DNA from 2 places in the Pseudomonas baltica genome. Region 1 is predicted to be linked to the other one. Evidence: predicted binding sites of a transcription regulator. Region 1 holds the regulator's gene; the other holds the start of a gene.
The links. Region 1 encodes FliA, which starts transcription of late flagellar genes. Its sites were predicted from a motif close to CTAAAGTTTNNNNNNNNNNNGCCGNTAA; they were not measured.
Positions count from the first base shown of each region.

Region 2: the regulator FliA is predicted to act here: its motif matches at 1,635-1,662, upstream of REH34_RS28795 (methyl-accepting chemotaxis protein).

Region 1 is NZ_CP134771.1:1,360,165-1,363,555, reverse strand. Features, by position in the region: gene flhF (flagellar biosynthesis protein FlhF) at 1-670, shown strand, start outside; gene fleN (flagellar synthesis regulator FleN) at 792-1,625, shown strand; gene fliA (RNA polymerase sigma factor FliA) at 1,622-2,365, shown strand; gene REH34_RS05890 (chemotaxis response regulator CheY) at 2,599-2,973, shown strand; gene REH34_RS05885 (protein phosphatase CheZ) at 2,996-3,391, shown strand, end outside.
Region 2 is NZ_CP134771.1:6,326,997-6,330,387, reverse strand. Features, by position in the region: gene REH34_RS28810 (DNA polymerase Y family protein) at 1-149, opposite strand, end outside; gene imuA (translesion DNA synthesis-associated protein ImuA) at 157-777, opposite strand; gene lexA (transcriptional repressor LexA) at 822-1,436, opposite strand; gene REH34_RS28795 (methyl-accepting chemotaxis protein) at 1,704-3,329, shown strand.

The DNA of each region.
Region 1 (3,391 bases):
AGAGGGCGGTGTGATCGCCATGGTCGGCCCTGCCGGCATGGGCAAGACCACCACCCTCGCCAAGCTGGCCGCCCGTTACGTCCTCAAGTACGGCGCGCAGAACATTGCACTGGTGAGCATGGACAGCTTTCGTATCGGTGCACAGGAGCAACTCAAGACGCTGGGGCGCATTCTCAATGTCTCGGTGACCCACGTCGACCCTGGGCAATCCTTGGGGCAGGCGCTCGAGCCGCTGTTGCGCAAGCGCGTGGTGTTGATCGACACCGCCGGCCTGCAAGCCAGCGACCCGGCCCTGCGCCTGCAACTGGAGAGCCTCGCCGGTCGCGGTATCAAGGCGCGCAATTACCTGGTCCTGGCTACCACCAGCCAGAAGCAGGTGCTGACCGCGGCCTATCACAGTTACAAGCGTTGTGGCCTGTCGGGCTGCATCCTCACCAAGCTGGACGAAAGCGCCAGCCTGGGCGAGGTGTTGAGCCTGGCCATCCACCACGCCTTGCCCGTGGCCTATCTGACTGATGGCCCGCGCATCCCGGATGACCTGCATTTGCCGCGCAAACATCAATTGGTCACCCGCGCGGTGAACATGCAAATGCAAGAGGAGCCCAGCGAAGAGGCCATGGCCGATATGTTCGCTGATCTCTACCACAGCCCCGGCAAGCGCGCGGGTTGAGGTAAACAAACAATGAAAACGTTGCAATCCACCTGCATCGATGGTCTGCCAGGCAATCTTCAGATGATGAAGCGCAGTCAGTCGTGTGGCCTCGGTCTAAGTGACAAGGTAAAGAACGAACATGGGTAGCATGCATCCCGTACAGGTGATCGCCGTAACCGGCGGTAAAGGTGGCGTCGGCAAGACCAACGTGTCGGTGAACCTCTCACTGGCGCTGGCGGAACTTGGCCGCAGAGTCATGTTGATGGACGCCGACCTCGGTCTGGCCAACGTCGACGTGTTGCTCGGCCTGACGCCTAAACGCACGCTGGCAGACGTCATCGAAGGGCGCTGCGAGTTACGTGACGTGCTCCTGCAGGGGCCCGGCGGGATTCGTATCGTGCCGGCTGCCTCCGGGACCCAGAGCATGGTGCATCTGACGCCTGCCCAGCATGCCGGCTTGATCCAGGCCTTCAGCGACATCGGCGACAACCTCGATGTGCTGGTGATCGACACCGCAGCCGGCATCGGCGACTCGGTGGTCAGCTTTGTGCGCGCCGCTCAGGAAGTCTTGCTGGTGGTGTGCGACGAGCCCACCTCGATCACCGATGCCTACGCATTGATCAAGCTGCTCAACCGCGACTACGGCATGAATCGCTTCCGGGTCCTGGCCAACATGGCCCAGAGCCCGCAGGAAGGTCGCAACCTGTTCGCCAAGCTGACCAAGGTAACTGACCGTTTCCTCGACGTGGCCCTGCAGTATGTGGGCGCCGTGCCGTACGACGAATCGGTACGCAAGGCTGTGCAGAAACAACGTGCCGTCTACGAGGCCTTCCCGCGCTCCAAATGCGCGCTGGCCTTCAAGGCGATCGCCCAAAAGGTCGACACCTGGCCCTTGCCTGCCAACCCACGCGGGCACCTGGAGTTCTTCGTCGAACGTTTGGTTCAGCAAACCAGTGCGGGACCTGTCTCATGAGCGCAAGCGGATATCGGATGTACAACAAGGCGTCGCGCGAGTCTCAGCAGTATCAACTGATCGAGACCTACGCGCCGCTGGTCAAGCGCATCGCCTACCACCTGCTGGCGCGCCTGCCGGCCAGCGTGCAGGTCGAGGACCTGATTCAGGCCGGGATGATCGGCCTGCTTGAAGTTTCGACCAAGTACGACTCCAGCAAAGGCGCTAGTTTCGAGACCTATGCCGGTATCCGCATCCGTGGCGCCATGCTCGACGAGGTGCGCAAAGGTGACTGGGCGCCGCGTTCGGTGCATCGCAATACGCGCATGGTCAGTGACGCGATTCGTGCAATTGAAGCAAAAACCGGTCGCGACGCTAAAGATCACGAGGTTGCGGCCGAACTCCAGATGAGTCTGGATGATTATTACGGGATTCTGAACGATACCTTGGGCAGTCGCCTGTTCAGCTTCGATGATCTGTTGCAGGACGGCGAGCATGAAGGCCTGCACGAGGAGGGCGCCAGCGGTAGCCCGGAACCGTCACGCGGCCTGGAAGACGAGCGCTTTCAGGCAGCCTTGGCCGACGCCATCGCCAACTTGCCGGAACGGGAAAAACTGGTGCTGTCGCTGTACTACGACGAGGAACTCAACCTCAAGGAGATCGGCGAAGTGCTGGGGGTCAGCGAATCGCGGGTCAGCCAGCTGCACAGCCAGTGCGCGGCGCGCTTGCGCAGTCGCCTGGGTGAATGGCGGGCAAGATGAAGTATTGAAAAGGCCCGGTGGCCTGAGCCGAGCACCTGTGGGAGCAAGGCTTGCCCGCGAAGGCGTCCGTACTAACGCCTTCGCGGGCAAGCCTTGCTCCCACAGGAGGCAGCCCACGCCACAGGGTCGAAGCAACACTGCGGTCTTGATGTGAAAATAACTGGTTTTGATTGATCGCGCACCCAGGTGCTGGGTGCGTTAAAGACTGCTTGGAGGTCTACTTGGACAAGAACATGAAAATCCTCATCGTCGACGACTTTTCGACGATGCGGCGGATCATCAAGAACCTGCTGCGCGATCTGGGGTTCACCAACACCTCGGAAGCCGACGACGGCCTCACAGCGTTGCCGATGCTGCAAGCGGGCAGCTTCGACTTTCTGGTGACCGACTGGAACATGCCCGGCATGTCCGGCATCGACCTGCTGCGTCAGGTCCGCGCCGATGAACGTCTCAAAAGCCTCCCAGTGTTGATGGTGACGGCCGAAGCGAAGCGTGAACAGATCATCGAAGCTGCCCAGGCCGGCGTGAACGGCTATGTGGTCAAGCCTTTCACTGCGCAAGTGCTGAAAGAAAAAATCGAGAAGATCTTCGAGCGCGTCAACAGCTGAATGACGCCACGGGGGCAGCAGTATGGACAAGCAATCCAGTTTGGGTGACTTCGAGTCGACCCTGAAAAAGAATGCCCAGGAGTTGGTCGAACGCCTGGAACAAGGCAAGTTCGGCGAAGCGGTGCAATTGATTCACGAGTTGAACCAAACCCGTGACCGCGGCCTGTATCAGGAGATTGGCAAGCTCACCCGTGAGCTGCACAGCGCCATCGTCGACTTCCAGATCGATCCAAACATGCCACAGGCCGAAGAGGTGTCGCAGATAACCGACGCCACCGAACGGCTGTCCTATGTCGTGCGTCTGACCGATGCCGCCGCCAACCGCACCATGGACCTGGTGGAGCAAAGCACGCCGCTCGTGGGCTCGTTGGCCGACGACGCCGCCAGCCTGCGCCAGGACTGGCAGCGCTTCCAGCGC
Region 2 (3,391 bases), 1.7 Mb from region 1:
CCCAATGCTTTGGCAGGCGCATTGACGGCCTGCAGCACGCGCCGCTGCGTCGGCCCGCTCAGCAGTACCAGCGGCTGGGTCGGGTCTTCGTGGCGACGCGAAACGTCATCCAGCGCCAACTGCGGCAGGAGAATACAGGCCCAGAGCATGCGCGCCTCACCCCGCCCGATCACAGGCAATGGGTGCAGCGGGCGCTACGCCACCGCGGCATTTGAGGACCCGCCATTGCGGGGGTTGCAGCTCGATCATCAGGCGCAAGGCCGCCGGTGAAGCATTGACGGCGGCCGCTTGAGGCCGGCAGGCAAATGCCAGCGTCTGACCGCTTTCGGCCGCCACCTGCAACCGGCGCAAGGCCTTGTCATCGGCATGCATCGGCCAGCACAACACAGCGCCGCAACTGCCTGAGCGCAAGCATTGCTCGGCGGCCCACAAAGCATCCTTGCCCTCGGCAGCGATCACCGATAAATGCCGCAACTCGACGCCCGCCGCCTGCCAAGCCGGCGCATAGGGCACATGGGGCGGTCCCACCAGGACCACACGTTCGCCACTGGCAGTGAGCCGGGCCAGGGAGGGCCAGAGCAACTGCAGCTCGCCACAGCCATGGGCCGGCAGCAGAAGTTCGCTGAGTGCCGAGGCCGGCCAACCGCCACTGGGCAACACCGCATCGAGGGCTGCATGGCCGGTAGGTTGCTGGCCACTGATCCTGGGGGTGGCGCGGCCTTTCCACAGTCGTCGTTGATCAAGCAACCCCTCGAGACTGGTCACGGCACCCGCCATATGCGCAGCCGAATGGCTTGCCGCAGTGCCTGCCAACGCGCCGATCATCGCCGCACCAATCCGCAAAAAATACCTTCGATGATGAAGTCCTGCCCCGGGCCGACATCAATGGGCGCATAGGCCGGGTTGCGCGGCAACAGGCGAATACCGTCGGCATTCAGCTCGAAGCGCTTGATGGTGACCTCGCCTTCGAGCCGCGCCACCACGATCTGGCCATTGCGCGCCTCGGCCTGGCGCTGCACGCCCACCAGGTCGCCATCGAGGATGCCGTCTTCGATCATCGAGTCGCCCTCGACCCGCAACAGAAAATCCGGGGCGCGGGCGAACATGCGTGGATCGAACAACAAATGATCGTGGACCTGGGCATCCGGCTCGATCGGCCGCCCGGCCGCCACGCGCCCCAGCAAAGGGATCTCCAGTAAAGCGTTGCGCGGGGGTTGATCGAGCAGGCGGATACCCCGCGCCTGGCCAGCCCGTACTTCGATATAGCCGGCCTCCGTCAACGCCACGATGTGCTTGCGGGCCACGCTGCGGGAGGCAAAGCCAAAGGCTTCGGAGATTTCCGCCAGGCTCGGCGACTGCCCCTGATCGTTCAGGCGTTGGCGAATGAATTCGAGAATGGCGCTGCGGCGCTGGGATAAAATAGTCATGGAGTACATTTGTACTCTTTTGCGATTTGATTGACCAGCGCCTTTGGTCGTTCATCGGCAATGATGACGCGCCAGCACCGCCTGGATCACCACTGAGGGGACTACTTGATTGCGTTCGCTGTACCTGAGTAGGTGACAAGTCATGCGGTCAGGGGTGTCAGCCTGGGAGCTGTATCGATTCAGTCATAAAAATACGGTATTGCCCCCCTATTGTCGGTGGCTTACCGGCCGATACGCCCCCTAATGACCACTACACTCGGATCGAGGCTCACTCCCATGTCGCTGCGCAGTATCGGCATCGCTACCCGCGCTACCCTAGGTTTCGGCATCATTGCCGTGCTCGTGCTCTTTCTGGGCATCATGAGCCTGCGACAGATGTCGGAGCTCAACAAGAACGCCATCGACATCGCGCAGAACTGGCTCAAATCCACGCGTATCCTTGGCGAGCTGGCCGACACCACCACGCGCTTCAGGACCATGAGCTACTTCATCCAGGTCAACCGCAGCCAAACCGATATCGACAAGGCCGACGCCCGCATCGAGACCCTCACCCAACAAGTACGCGGCTTGATGGCGGCCTACCAGCCCACCATCAGCAGCCCCGCCGAGCAAGGCCTTTACGATGATCTAAGCAAGGCCCTGAACAGCTACATCGGCGCACAGGACCGCCTGCGTGCGGCGTCCAAGGCCAAGCAGGAGGACGTGATCCCCGGCATGATCAACGGCGACCTGAAAACCTACTCCGATCAGATGTCGCCGGTGCTGGTGAAGCTGATCGAGCTCAACCGCAAAGGCGCCGATGCTGCCGTGATCGACTCGCAATCCGACTACGGTGAAGCCAGGAACCTGGTGATCGGCGTGCTGGTGCTGGTCGCCGCCATGACCGTCCTGCTCGCTATTCTGCTGACGCGCAGCATCGTCGGGCCCTTGAATCGGGCGGTCAAAGTCGCCGAAGACGTGGCCAACAGCGACCTGAGCAAGAACGTCGAGGTCGATGGCGACGACGAGGTGTCGCGTCTGCAACAGGCCTTGAGCACCATGCAAGGCAACCTGCGCAGCACCATCCAGCGTATCTCCGGCTCTGCTACACAGCTGGCCTCGGCCGCCGAAGAGCTCAACGCCGTGACCGAAGAAGGCTCGCGCGGCCTGCAGCAGCAGAACAACGAAATCGACATGGCGGCCACTGCGGTCAATGAAATGACCGCCGCCGTGGAAGAAGTCGCCAGCAACGCCGTGACCACCTCCGAGGCCTCGCAGCAATCCTCGTCCGCCGCCTTGCAAGGTCAGCAGCGGGTCAGCGCCACGGTCAGCGCGATCTCGCAGATGAACCAGGATGTCGAAGCCACCTCCGAGCAGGTCCGCAAGCTGGCCGGACAGACCCGCGACATCGGCAAGGTGCTGGAAGTGATCCGCGCCATCGCCGAACAGACCAACCTGCTGGCGCTCAACGCCGCCATTGAAGCGGCCCGTGCCGGTGAAGCCGGGCGCGGCTTCGCAGTGGTGGCCGATGAAGTACGAGCCTTGGCGCATCGTACGCAGCAGTCGACCCAGGAAATCGAAACCATGGTCAGCGGCATTCAACAAGGCAGCACCCAGGCGGTGACGGCCATGGAAAACAGCAGCAGCAAGGCGCAGAGCACGCTGGAAACCGCTCGCGGCGCCGGCGATGCCCTGGAAGAGATCACCCGCAGCATCAACGAGATTTCCCAGCGCAACCTGGTGATCGCCAGTGCGGCCGAAGAGCAGGCTCAGGTCGCCCGCGAAGTCGACCGCAATCTGGTGAATATTCGCGACCTGTCGATGCAGAGCTCGGCCGGTGCCCATCAGACCACCGCCGCCAGCCAGGAGCTGTCGCGCCTGGCGCTGGATCTGAGCCAGATGGTCAATACCTTCAAGGTGTGATCGGCCCTCGGCAGCGAGGGGGCTTGCCCCGTAAATATTCGCCCTATGCATTGCCTGCGGCT